3 regions of the Pantoea sp. SGAir0418 genome follow, and region 2 is predicted to be linked to each of the others. Evidence: predicted binding sites of a transcription regulator. Region 2 holds the regulator's gene; each other region holds the start of a gene.
What was found. Region 2 encodes PurR, which represses purine synthesis genes. Its sites were predicted from a motif close to CANGCAAACGTTTGCNTG; they were not measured.
Positions count from the first base shown of each region.

Region 1: glyA (serine hydroxymethyltransferase) is a predicted target of PurR. The motif match lies at 2,323-2,340, and genes of this name have one in related genera.
Region 3: purE (5-(carboxyamino)imidazole ribonucleotide mutase) is a predicted target of PurR. The motif match lies at 1,192-1,209, and genes of this name have one in related genera.

Region 1 is NZ_CP027911.1:1,127,306-1,131,889, forward strand. Features, by position in the region: gene glrR (two-component system response regulator GlrR) at 1-464, shown strand, start outside; gene glnB (nitrogen regulatory protein P-II) at 542-880, shown strand; gene hmpA (NO-inducible flavohemoprotein) at 932-2,116, opposite strand; gene glyA (serine hydroxymethyltransferase) at 2,453-3,706, shown strand; gene C1N84_RS05080 (3-phenylpropionate MFS transporter) at 3,831-4,584, shown strand, end outside.
Region 2 is NZ_CP027911.1:2,250,257-2,254,840, reverse strand. Features, by position in the region: gene punC (purine nucleoside transporter PunC) at 1-643, opposite strand, end outside; gene punR (DNA-binding transcriptional activator PunR) at 753-1,664, shown strand; gene purR (HTH-type transcriptional repressor PurR) at 1,661-2,686, opposite strand; gene C1N84_RS10350 (cytochrome bd-I oxidase subunit CydH) at 2,960-3,049, shown strand; gene C1N84_RS10345 (C40 family peptidase) at 3,106-3,897, opposite strand; gene C1N84_RS10340 (Grx4 family monothiol glutaredoxin) at 4,264-4,584, shown strand, end outside.
Region 3 is NZ_CP027911.1:2,913,744-2,918,327, forward strand. Features, by position in the region: gene ppiB (peptidylprolyl isomerase B) at 1-444, shown strand, start outside; gene C1N84_RS13675 (UDP-2,3-diacylglucosamine diphosphatase) at 444-1,160, shown strand; gene purE (5-(carboxyamino)imidazole ribonucleotide mutase) at 1,294-1,803, shown strand; gene purK (5-(carboxyamino)imidazole ribonucleotide synthase) at 1,800-2,864, shown strand; gene C1N84_RS13690 (IS481 family transposase) at 3,072-4,226, shown strand; gene ybbP (putative ABC transporter permease subunit YbbP) at 4,303-4,584, opposite strand, start outside.

The sequences.
Region 1 (4,584 bases), 1.1 Mb from region 2:
AAGATCTCTACTATCGTCTCAACGTGGTGAATCTCAGGATCCCGGCACTGCACGAACGCGCCGAAGACATCCCGCTGCTGGCCAACCATCTGCTGCGCCAGTCGGCCGATCGCCACAAACCGTTTGTGCGCAGCTTCTCGGTCGATGCGATGAAACGGCTGGTGAGTGCCAGCTGGCCGGGAAATGTGCGCCAGCTGGTTAACGTGATTGAGCAGTGCGTGGCGCTTACTACGTCGCCGGTAATTGGTGACGCGCTGGTAGAGCAGGCGCTGGCTGGCGAGAACACGGCGCTACCGACCTTTGTCGAAGCACGCAACCAGTTTGAGCTTAACTATCTGCGCAAACTGCTGCAGATGACCAAAGGTAATGTGACGCATGCGGCGCGTCTGGCTGGACGCAACCGTACCGAGTTTTATAAGCTGCTGTCGCGCCACGAACTGGACGCCAGCGAATTTAAAGAGTAGCTTGCTGCGGCAGCGTCAGGAACACTTATACTCATAGTTACCCGTCCATCATGGAGGGAGCGAAAAAAGGATCTGTGATGAAAAAGATCGATGCAATTATCAAACCATTCAAACTCGATGATGTGCGTGAAGCCTTAGCAGAAGTGGGCATCACCGGGATGACGGTCAGCGAAGTGAAAGGCTTCGGACGTCAGAAAGGCCACACCGAGCTGTATCGCGGTGCCGAATACATGGTCGATTTTCTGCCAAAAGTGAAAATCGAGATGGTGGTGGGCGATGATATCGTCGATACCTGCGTAGAAACCATCATGAAAACCGCGCAGACCGGTAAAATCGGCGACGGCAAAATTTTTGTCTTTGACGTGGCGCGCGTCGTGCGTATTCGTACCGGCGAGGAAGACGAAGAGGCCATCTGAGCCCTTCGCTCCTCACCAGACACAAAGCCTGCCGCGTGCAGGCTTTTTCATTTACAGCACTTTGTGCGGACCGAACACTTCGTAGTGAATGCGGTCGGCGCTGATGCCGGCGTCGGTCAGCTGGCGCGCAACAAACTGCATGAACGCCAGCGGGCCGCAAATCCAGAACTGACCCTCGGGCTGGGTCAGTGCGGTTGAGACGGTGGCTAAATCCATCAGACCCTGCGCGTCGTAACGTCCCGCGTCGTCAGCTTGCGGCTGGCGATACCAGACGTGGCGGCTAAAGCGCGGCAGTTGCGCGCCCAGCGCCGCGACCTCATCAGCAAACGCGTGCTGCGCGCCGTTTTCGGCGGCGTGCAGCCAGCATACTGCGGCCGGATGCTGCTGCTCCGCCAGGCTGGCAAGCATGGCTAACAGCGGCGTTTGCCCGACGCCGGCTGAGATCAGCGTCACCGGCGTCTGCGCTGCTGCCTGCAGGAAGAAATCCCCGGCCGGCGCGGCGCACTGCACGATATCGCCGACCTTCGCATGCTGATGCAGCCAGCCGGAGACGCTGCCCTGCGCTTCGTGTTTCACCGCAATGCGATAGGCTTTGCCATCCGGCAGATGCGTTAGAGAATACTGGCGGTGCTGAATGTAGTCGCTGTCCGCCGGGCGCAGACTGAGGGTCAGATACTGGCCGGGCAGGAAGTCCGCCACCGGCTCTCCACCATTCGGCACCAGCTCAATGCTTTTGATCACCGAGCTCTGCGCTGTAATCGCACGGATACGAAAATCGCGCGCGCCGCGCCAGCCGCCGACCTTTTCTTCCGACGCACGGTAAATCGCTGCTTCTCGCTGGATAAACACTTCAGCCAGCACACCATAGGCTTTGCCCCACGCCGCCAGTACCTCATCGCCTGGATTAAGCAGCTCTTTAATCGTCGCCAGCAGATTTTCCCCGACAATCGCGTACTGCGCCGGCTGAATATTCAGGCTGGCATGCTTCTGCGCAATTTTCTCCACTGCCGGCAGCAGCACCGCGAGGTTTTCCAGATTGCTGCCGTACGCGCAGATCGCGTTAAACAGCGCTTCACGCTGATTGCCGCTGCGCTGGTTGTTCATGTTAAACACATCTTTCAGTTCCGGATGCTGCGTCAGCATCCGCTGATAAAAGTGGCCGGTCAGCTGCGGGCCGAGTTGAGCAATCGCGGGCAGGGTAGATTTCACGGTGGCGATGGTTTGCGCGTCGAGCATCGGGAACTCCTCAGGGGTAATTTTAAACATGTATTTAAAATGCATGTTATGCCTGTTGCCGCAGGCTGTAAATCCCTCGTGAGTTTTGGGCAGCGACCGGTAAACCGGAAGCGGGCGCGCAAAGCTGAAAAATTTTCCCGATGTGGATGAACAATTATCCGCTTTGGTTAGCCGGCTAAAAAGCGTAAAAATCCCGTGCCAGCGCCTTGCCAATCGTTTGCGTAAAAAGAGGGGATTGGCGCTACCGTCCCCTGGCAAAACCGTTTACACTGTTGGCCTTCGCCCCCAGCCGGGGCTTAAACTGCCGTTAAAAAGTTGCTGAGTCAGGAGATGCGGATGTTAAAGCGTGATATGAACATTGCCGATTATGATGCCGAGTTGTGGCAGGCTATGGAGCAGGAGAAGGTGCGTCAGGAAGAGCACATTGAACTGATTGCTTCGGAAAACTACACCAGCCCACGCGTTATGCAGGCGCAAGGTTCACAGCTCACCAACAAATATGCCGAAGGCTATCCGGGCAAACGCTACTACGGCGGATGTGAATATGTGGATATCGTTGAGCAGCTGGCGATCGATCGCGCCAAAGCGCTGTTCGGCGCGGATTACGCTAACGTGCAGCCGCACTCCGGCTCCCAGGCTAACTTCGCGGTGTACACCGCGCTGCTGCAGCCGGGCGACACCATTCTGGGCATGAACCTGGCACACGGTGGTCACCTGACCCACGGTTCGCCGGTCAACCTGTCCGGTAAGCTGTACAACGTTATCCCTTACGGCATCGATGAAACCGGCAAAATCAATTACGAAGAGCTGGCCGAACTGGCGCAGACCCACAAGCCAAAAATGATCGTGGGCGGCTTCTCTGCTTACTCTGGCGTATGCGACTGGGCCAAAATGCGTGAAATCGCCGACAGCATCGGCGCCTGGCTGTTTGTTGATATGGCCCACGTTGCCGGTCTGATCGCTGCTGATGTGTACCCGAACCCGGTACCGCACGCGCACATCGTGACCTCGACCACGCACAAAACGCTGGCCGGCCCACGCGGTGGCCTGATCCTGGCGAAAAACGGCGACGAAGAGCTGTACAAGAAACTAAACTCCGCGGTGTTCCCGGGTGGTCAGGGCGGCCCGCTGATGCACGTTATCGCCGGTAAAGCCGTCGCGTTCAAAGAAGCCATGGAGCCGGAGTTCAAGGCTTATCAGCAGCAGGTCGCGAAGAATGCCAAAGCGATGGTGGAAGTGCTGCTGGAGCGCGGTTACAACATCGTCTCAGGCGGTACTTACAACCACCTGTTCCTGATCGATCTGGTGAGCAAAGGTCTGACCGGTAAAGAGGCGGATGCCGCTCTGGGCCGCGCTAACATCACCGTGAACAAAAACAGCGTACCTAACGATCCGAAGAGCCCGTTTGTGACCTCCGGTGTGCGTATCGGTACGCCAGCGGTGACCCGTCGCGGCTTCAAAGAAGCGGAAGTGCGCGAGCTGGCGGGCTGGATCGCTGACGTTCTCGACAACATTAACGACGAAGCCACTATCGAGCGCACCAAACAGAAAGTGCTGGATATCTGTGCCCGTCTGCCGGTTTATGCCTGATAAGCGCTAAACCCGCAGTGTGAAGAAGGATGGCGCAAGCCATCCTTTTTTTATTCCCTTTCGCAGGCGGCTTTGAGAAAGTAACGGCCATTCCGCGCACGGCGGAGCGTCAACAGGAGGAAACATGACCATCGGATCGGCCAGGTGGCTGGGACTGAGCTACTTCACCTACTTTTTCTGCTATGGCATCTATCTGCCGTTCTGGAGCGTGTGGCTGAAAGGCAACGGGCTGGATGCGGAAAAAATTGGCCTGCTGCTCGGCTGTGGCATGGTGGCGCGCTTTGCCGGCAGCCTGTTGATTGCTTCGCAGGTGAAAAATCCAGCGCAGCTGATTGTTGCGCTGCGCCTGCTGGCGCTGGTGACCTGTCTGTTCGCGCTCGGTTTCTGGCTGGGCGGTCAGTGGCTATGGCTGCTGCTGGTGATGATTGGTTTTAACCTGTTCTTCTCGCCGCTGGTGCCGCTAAGTGATGCGCTGGCGGCCACCTGGACACAGCAAATCGGGCTGGCCTATGGTCCGGTACGGCTGTGGGGCTCGCTGGCGTTTGTTATCAGCTCGGCGCTTACCGGTATGCTGGTCAGCGCCTGGTCATCGCAGGTGATTCTGCTACTGCTAAGCGCAGGCGCGCTGGCGATGCTGTCCGGCATGCTGCTGCCGCCACAAACCCGACCGCAGGGTGAGCTACGCCAGGGCGCGAGCGGGGGCTGGGCGGCGTGGCGCGACCTGCTGCGCGAGAACAGCGTCTGGCGTTTCATGCTGTGCGTAACGCTGATGCAGGGCGCACACGCCGCGTATTACAGCTTCAGCGCCATCTGGTGGCAGGAAGCAGGGTATTCGGCCTCGGTGGTCGGTTATCTGTGGTCGCTGGGCGTGGTGGCCG
Region 2 (4,584 bases):
AGGCGGCATAAATCAGTACGTTACCGCTGTAAATACGCGTCGCCAGCAGCGTCAGCCAGCCCGGCTGCGGCGCGCTGTTGTGGCGCGCACGCGGCGAGCTGGCCAGTTTCAGCGTGCCGAACAGCAACACCAGCGTCACCAGCGTGAGCGCGAGGAAAATGGCGCGCCAGTGAAAATGGGCCATCAGCCAGGCCCCCAGCAGCGGCGCCAGCGCCGGTGACAGCGCCACCAGCGGCATAATCGTGGCAAACACTTTGTTGGCTTTGGCCTGCGGATAGCGATCAACCACCAGCGCCTGCCAGCTCACCGCCGCGGCGCACACGCCTACCGCCTGCACAAAGCGCAGCGCCAGCATCAGCCAGACGTTAGTCACCCACAGCATGGCAAGACAGCTCAGCGCAAACAGGCTCAGGCCCGCCAGCAGAATGGGTTTACGGCCGAAGCGGTCCGACAGCACGCCCCACAGCACCTGCGCACAGGCAAAGCCGCCCAGAAACAGGCTCAGGCTGGCGCTGATGGTGCCCGGTGCGGAAGCAAAGTCGCGCTGCATGGCGCCGAAGGCGGGTAAATACATATCGGTGGCCAGAAAGCCGAGCATGCTCAGCACGGCAAGGTAAGGCAGAAATCCTTTGGATGACAGCATGGTTTTTCTCATTCGGCAGGTTGAACGGCGGGGAGTGTAAAAGGGGGCAGCGGGCTTTGTGAAACGCTAATATTTGCAGGGTGCTGTTAAAATTTTTGAAGGGAAAATTATGTGGTCAGAATATGCGCTTGAAGTGGTGGACGCGGTTGCGCGCACCGGCAGTTTTAGCGCGGCGGCGCAGGAGCTGCACCGCGTGCCCTCTGCCATCAGCTATACCGTGCGCCAGCTGGAAGGCTGGCTGGCGGTACCGCTGTTTGAGCGGCAGCATCGCGAAGTGGTGCTGACGGCAGCAGGCGAGCATTTTGTGCGTGAAGGGCGTTCTGTTATCAAAAAAATGCTGGCCACGCGCCGTCAATGTCAGCAGCTGGCTAACGGCTGGCGCGGTCAGCTCAGCATCGCGGTAGATTGCATCGTCAAACCGCAGCGTACCCGCCAGCTGGTAAAGGATTTTTACCGCCATTTCCCCGATATGGAGCTGATCATCAGCTACGAAGTATTTAACGGCGTGTGGGACGCGCTGGCTGATGGTCGTGTCGATGTGGCGATTGGCGCCACCCAGGCCATTCCGGTCGGCGGCCGCTTCGCCTTTCAGGATATGGGCGCGCTCAACTGGCGCTGCGTGGTGAGTCCGCAGCATGCGCTGGCCCACAGTCCGCAGCTGGATGACGAAACCCTGCGCGCCTGGCCGTCGCTGGTGCTGGAAGATACGTCGCGCGCGCTGCCGCGCCGCATGACGTGGACGCTGGATAACCAGCGGCGGCTGGTGGTGCCGGAGTGGGAAACCGGGCTGGATTGCCTGCAGGCCGGATTGTGCGTGGGCATGGTGCCGGGCCACCTGGCGCGCCCGCTGCTGGACAGCGGCGCGCTGGTGGAGCTGGCGTTGCCGCAGCCGTTTCCGGACAGCCCGTGTTGCGTCAGTTGGTCTGAGCAGCGCGCGTCACCGGCGCTGGCGTGGTTACTGGAATATCTGGGCGATGCGGAGACGCTGAACCACGAGTGGCTCAGCGAGAAGGCGGCTTAACGGCGGTAATCGCGGAACGGGCCATCGGCCACGGAGCGGCGCTCAATCAGCGTGGGCTGCACTTCAATGGTCTGCGGCTCTTCGCGTTTGCTGGTGATGCGGTCCAGCAGCATCTCCAGTGCCTTTTCCCCCAGCTGCGCTTTCGGCTGGTGCACGGTTGTCAGCGCCGGGGTGAAGTAGCGCGCGTTGCGCACATTGTCATAGCCAATTACCGAAATATCCTGCGGCACGCGCAGTCCCATCTCGTCGGCCGCGCAAATCGCGCCCATCGCCATGATATCGCCGCCGCAGAACACCGCCGTCGGGCGCTGTTTCTGGTTCAGGATCTGCTGCATTGCCTGATAACCTGACTCCGGTTCGAAGTCACCCTGCACAATCCACTCGGGACGGACGCTGATGCCCGCTTCCTGCATCGCCTGCAGAAAACCCGCATGACGGCCACCACCGGTGTTGCGCTCCATCTGGCCGGGGATGGCACCGATGTCGCGATGGCCGCGCTCAATCAGGTAACGCCCGGCGAGGTAACCGCCGTGGAACGCATTGTCCTGCACGGTATCGGTAAAGTCCCCGCGCGATTCGCCCCAGTCCATGACCACCATCGGGATATTGCGGTTCTCTTCCAGCATCTGCAGCAGATCGTCGGGATATTCGGAGCACATGACCAGCAGGCCATCGACGCGCTTTTGCGCCATCATCGAAAGATAAGCGCGCTGTTTTTGCAGATCGTTATGCGCGTTGCCGAGAATCAGCGTGTAACCACGCTCAAAGCAGTGATTCTCCACGGCTTCAATAATTTCGGCGAAGTAGGGCGCTTCGCTGGAGGTCGCCAGCAGGCCCAGCGTCTTGGTGTGATTCACCTTCAGGCTGCGGGCCACCGCGCTCGGTGAGTAGTGCAGCGCTTTAATCGCTTCCCATACGGCGTTACGCGTCTCTTCCGCGACAAAACGCGTTTTGTTGATGACATGCGAAACCGTGGTGGTTGAGACCCCGGCGCGTTTCGCCACATCTTTAATGGTTGCCATGAAAATGGTACTCCTGGGCTTATCGCAACTTACTGATAAGTATATTGTTAAACGTTTGCGTCTGCTAATGGTTTTGCGCCCTGAATATCAGGGCTAATCTGCTTAATCGGGCAGGGAAACATCCTTCAGCAGGCTGTCAATGCAGCATGCGCTAAATCTGTTGCGCAACGAAAGGCGGCGATTCTAGCAAGCCGGGGCGGATAACACGAGATTTTTGCCCATCACTGTGCGAAAATTATTTAACCATGCAAACTGTGTGACTAAGGAGTTGTGATGAGTACCGATTTAAAACTGGCATTGACCACCACCGCCGCTGCTCTGCTGATGATTATTGCCTTTAGCTTTACCGCCATTCTGCATTAATAAAAAAGCCGGTGCTGCTGAACAGCCACCGGCTTTTTTGTTGCGCAACGCTGAGGTTAGCGCACGGTTTTCGGCGTCATCATACGGCGCGCGCCAACGTAATGCTTCTGCCAGTAATCCTCGCCCAGCGCGCTAATCTGAATGTCCTTACCGGTGCGCGGAGACTGAATGAATTTACCATTGCCCAGATAAACCCCGACATGGTCGGCGGTGCCGCGGTTGTTGATGCGGAAGAACACCAGATCGCCTTTCTCCAGCATCTCGCGCTTGATCGGCGCGGCGTCGCGCAGGTGATACATCTCATTAGCGGTACGGGGAAATTTAAACTTCACCAGATCTTTGTAGGCGTACCACACTAAACCACTGCAGTCGAAACCGGTGTGCGGTGAGGTGCCTCCCCACTGATACGGTTTACCCAGCTGGCCCATCAGTTTCGTCATCGCGGTTTCACGTGCTTTTTGATAGCGCAGGCGGTGGGCCTTGCTCATTTTAATGCCGCTCAGCTGCTGCACTTCATCATCAACGGCAACGTCACGCGATTTTTTCGCCAGCCGCTGATGACCATATTTTTTCGCACTGAGCTTAAGTGAGGATTTGCGCTGCGTGGTGTGCTGAAGTACCGTTTCGCTTTTCTGCTGTTTTTTCAGCCTGAACTTCTGTACTGACGTCAGGCGTGACTTTTTGCTGGTGGTTTTCACCGGGCGTCGTTTGCGACGCTCATCTTCACGCGCGTTCTTTTTCTCCGCTTTCTGCAAACTGGCATTAACCGGCGCATGCGGAGAAGCCGCCGCCACATTAAAGAACAGTTGGGCAAAAGCCAGTATGAAAAGCGTAATCAGTAAACGCATAGTCCGGTTACAGGTTAAGCCGTCGGCAGGAAGCCAGACCGCGGTAAAGTTAGAAAAATCTGATCGACGATCAGCACCGGGGCAATTCTAATCCACTTTTTTTGCAAAAGGTAAGGTCTTTTTCCATTAATCTGTCACGGTACTGAAAGTGGGGCAAAAATGAGCGATTTCAGCTGTTTAACCCAGCGGAATTATTGCTAATTATTAATTGATTAATGCTTATTAATGATATGAAAATGTTATTCGTGGCGCGCGAACTTAACAAACATGGCGATATGCGCCGGCTAAGGCAAAATCCCGTTTTCAGTCGCGGGGCGAAGTCGCTACAATAAACAAACACGAAGTGAAGGATTAAGGAAGGCAAAAATGAGTACTGTTGAAAAAATTCAGCGCCAGATCGCAGAAAACCCGATCCTGCTGTACATGAAAGGTTCGCCGAAACTGCCAAGCTGCGGTTTCTCTGCGCAGGCGGTACAGGCGCTGTCTGCCTGTGGTGAGCGCTTTGCGTACGTAGACATTCTGCAAAATCCGGATATCCGCGCTGAGTTACCGAAATACGCCAACTGGCCAACTTTCCCGCAGCTGTGGGTGGATGGCGAGCTGGTCGGCGGCTGCGACATCATCGTTGAGATGTTCCAGCGCGGCGAACTGCAACCGCTGATCAAAGAGACCGCTGAGAAGCACAAA
Region 3 (4,584 bases), 660 kb from region 2:
GACAAAGCGCCGGCTACCGTACAGAACTTCCTGGACTACTGCCGTGAAGGTTTCTACGACAACACCATTTTTCACCGCGTGATCAACGGTTTCATGATTCAGGGCGGCGGTTTCGAGCCGGGCATGAAGCAGAAAGCCACCAAAGCAGACATCCGCAACGAAGCCAATAACGGCCTGAAAAACACCAAAGGCACGCTGGCGATGGCGCGTACCCAGGCACCTCACTCGGCTACCGCACAGTTCTTCATCAACGTTGCCGATAACGACTTCCTGAACTTCCGTGACGAAAGCCTGCAGGGCTGGGGTTACTGCGTGTTTGCTGAAGTGGTTGAAGGCATGGACGTGGTCGAAAAAATCAAAGCAGTGAAAACCGGCCGCAGCGGCATGCACCAGGACGTGCCGGTTGATGACGTGATCATCCAGAAAGTGACCGTCAGCGAGTAATGTCGCGCACGCTGTTTATCGCAGATTTACATCTGTGTCAGGAAGAACCGGCAATCACTGCCGGTTTTCTGCATTTTTTGCAGGGGGAAGCGCAGCAGTGTGATGCGCTTTACATCCTTGGCGATCTGTTTGAAGCCTGGATTGGCGATGACGATCCTAATCCGCTGCATCAGCAGATCGCCGACGCCCTGCGTGCCCTGCCGGTGCCAAAATTCTTCATTCACGGCAATCGCGACTTCCTGTTAGGTCAACAGTTCGCCCGCGCCAGCGGCATGACGCTGCTGCCCGAAGAGCAGGTGCTGGAGCGCTATGGTCAGCGCGTGCTGATGATGCATGGCGACACGCTGTGTACGGACGATCACGGTTATCAGCGTTTTCGCGCCAAAGTCCATCAGCGCTGGCTGCAGCGGCTGTTTCTCGCGCTGCCGTTGCGTCTGCGCATGCGCATTGCTGCGCGGATGCGGGCCGACAGCAAGCAGGCCAACCAGCACAAGTCACTGAGCATCATGGACGTCAACCCGCAGGCAGTAGCCGCGGCGATGACGCGCCAGCAGGTGTCGATCCTGGTTCACGGCCACACCCATCGCCCGGCGATTCATCAGTTCGAGCTCGCCGGCACGCCAGCGCAACGCGCGGTGCTGGGCGCGTGGCATGAGCGCGGATCGATGATTCAGCTGGACGCACAGGGCGTGCAGTTGATCGAATTTCCTTTCTGATTGTTTGCGGCGGAAATGCCGGTTTTCCGCCCACGCAACCGTTTTCCTTGCCGCTGTCTCGTGCTATTCTCTGTGCCCTTCTTTACCTGCCCGCCCGGCCAGGTTCGTTTGATTATTCACAGGAGTTGACCGCATGTCATCCAACGCCGCCCCGGCCCGTATCGCCATCGTCATGGGTTCCAAAAGTGACTGGGCTACCATGCAGTTCGCCGAGGAAATCCTTAACAGCCTGGATGTCCCGTTCCACGTTGAAGTGGTCTCTGCGCACCGTACGCCAGATAAGCTGTTCAGCTTTGCAGAGCGCGCAGCCGACAACGGTTTTCAGGTGATCATCGCCGGTGCCGGCGGTGCGGCGCACCTGCCAGGCATGCTGGCGGCGAAAACCCTGCTGCCGGTGCTGGGCGTACCGGTACAGAGCGCAGCGCTGAGCGGCGTGGACAGCCTCTACTCCATCGTACAAATGCCGCGCGGGATTCCAGTCGGTACGCTGGCCATCGGTAAAGCCGGTGCCGCCAACGCCGCACTGCTGGCGGCGCAGATCCTGGCGATTCACGATCGCGATCTGGCTGCACGCCTGGCCGCCTGGCGTCAGAGCCAGACCGATGAGGTGCTGAATAATCCGGATCCGCGGGAGGACGCATGAAGCCAGTTTGCGTACTCGGCAACGGTCAGCTGGGCCGCATGCTGCGCCAGGCCGGCGAGCCGCTGGGCATCGCCGTGTATCCGGTCGGGCTGGACGCGGAGCCGTCGGCACTGCCGATCGCGCAAAGCGTAATCACCGCAGAAATCGAGCGCTGGCCGGAAACCGCGCTGACGCGCGAGCTGGCTAACCATCCGGCGTTCGTCAACCGCGATATTTTTCCGCGCCTCGCCGATCGCCTGACGCAAAAGCAGCTGCTCGACCAGCTCAACCTGGCAACCGCGCCGTGGCAGTTACTGGCTGATAAAAGCGAGTGGTCGGCGGTATTTAGCACGCTGGGCGAGCTGGCGATCGTCAAGCGCCGCACCGGCGGCTACGACGGCCGCGGCCAGTGGCGCCTGCGCGCCGACGAAACCGCAACGCTGCCGGATGAGTGCTACGGCGAGTGCATCGTTGAGCAGGGTATTAACTTCAGCGGTGAAGTCTCGCTGGTGGGCGCGCGCGGGCACGATGGCCGCACGGTTTTTTATCCGCTGACGCACAACCTGCATCAGGACGGCATTCTGCGTACCAGCGTTGCCTTCCCGCAGGCTGATGCCGCGCAACAGCAGCAGGCAGAAGCGATGCTGAGCGCGATCATGCATGAGCTGAAGTACGTGGGCGTGATGGCGATGGAGTGTTTCGTCACACCGCAGGGCTTGCTGATCAATGAGCTGGCACCGCGCGTGCACAACAGCGGCCACTGGACGCAGAATGGCGCCTCAATCAGCCAGTTTGAACTGCACCTGCGTGCGGTGCTCGGTCTGCCGCTGCCGCAGCCGGTGGTGTTTGCGCCGTCGGTGATGGTCAACCTGATTGGCACCGACCTCAATACCGACTGGCTGCAGCAGCCGCTGGTGCATCTGCACTGGTACGACAAAGAAGTCCGCGCCGGACGCAAGGTCGGGCACCTGAATCTGACCGACAGCGATCCGGCACGCCTCATCGCCGCACTCAATGCGCTGGTACCGCTGCTGCCTGATGCCTATGCGAGCGGCATCGCGTGGGCCGTGGCGAAGCTGTAGTTCCGCGGTGTTCCCCTCACCCTTGCCCTCTCCCACAGGGAGAGGGGATTATACGGTGCGATTTTTAAGTTTGACGCTCACCTTAACATCCTAAAGTTACAGGCTCGATCGGCTCCCTCTCCCGTGGGAGTGTACAGTCCGGGGACATCGTGAACACTTGTTCGGGGACATGGTAGACACTTACAACTAAGGCATAAGAACCCGTTTATGGAGTCGCTTATGCCCTGGGATGCGAGAGATACCATGTCATTACGTACTGAGTTTGTTCTGTTCGCCTCGCAAGACGGGGCGAACATCCGCGAGCTGTGCCGCCGCTACGGCATATCTCCCGCCACCGGCTACAAGTGGCTTCGCCGCTGGGAGGAGGAAGGACCGTCCGGCCTTCAGGACCGCTCCCGCGCGCCCCGTCACTCACCCAGCCGCTCATCTGACGACATCACTGACCTTCTGCGTATGGCGCACGAGCTTCATCAGCACTGGGGGGCCCGCAAGATTAAGCGCTGGCTCGAAGACCGCGGGCACGGCATGCCGGCCTTCAGCACCGTCCACAACCTGATGGCCCGCCACGGCCTGCTGCCGGGCGCAGCGCCGGGCGTCCCGGCCACCGGCCGGTTTGAGCATGCGGCCCCGAACCGGCTCTGGCAGATGGATTTTAAGGGCCACTTTCCCTTTGGCGGCGGCCGCTGCCACCCGCTTACCCTGCTGGACGACCACTCCCGGTTCTCGCTGTGCCTGGTGCACTGCGCTGACGAACGGCGTGAGACGGTACAGGAGCAGCTGGTCAGCGTCTTTGAGCGCTACGGCCTGCCGGACCGGATGACGATGGACAACGGCTCGCCGTGGGGCGACACCACCGGCACCTGGACGGCAGTGGAGCTGTGGCTGATGCGCCACGGCATCCGGGTGGGGCACTCGCGGCCGTATCATCCGCAGACGCAGGGGAAGCTGGAGCGCTTTCACCGCAGCCTGAAGGCGGAAGTGCTGCAGGGGAAGTGGTTCGCGGACAGCGGTGAGCTGCAGCGCGCCTTCGACCACTGGCGGACGGTCTACAATCTCGAGCGCCCGCATGAGGCGCTGGAGATGGCGGTGCCGGCGTCGCGCTATCAGCCCTCATCGCGGCAGTACAGCGTCCGCGTAGCGCCACCGGAATACGACGAGGGCGTGATGGTCAGGAAGGTGGATATCAGCGGGAAGCTGAGCGTAAAAGGACTCAGCCTGAAGGCGGGAAAGGCGTTCAGGGGAGAGCGTGTCGGGCTGAAGGAGACGGGGGAAGACGGTTATTACGAGGTGTGGTGGTACAGCACAAAAGTGGGGGTGATCGACCTGAAGAAAAAGTCGATCACCATGGGTAAAGGATGTTAAAAAGTGTTCACTATGTCCCCGAACACCTGTCTGCCATGTCCCCGGACTGTACAGGGAGAGGGCCGGGGTGAGGGCATCAGGCAGCATCAAACCGCCTGAACAGCGCTTTCCCCTTCAGTAAGCGGACACCCAGCCAGCCGCCGCACAGCGACAGCAATGCCGCGCCACACAGCGGCAGCGCCAGCCACAGCGTCCAGTCCGGCTGCCACGGGAAATCAAAAATCTTACGCTGAAGTCCCCACAGTGCCGCTTCCGCCCCCAGCGCCGCCGCGATTCCGGCGACCACGCCAAGCAGCGCAAACTCACACCACAGCGTGCCGCGCAGCAGGCGCTGGCTGGCACCGAGCGTGCGATACAC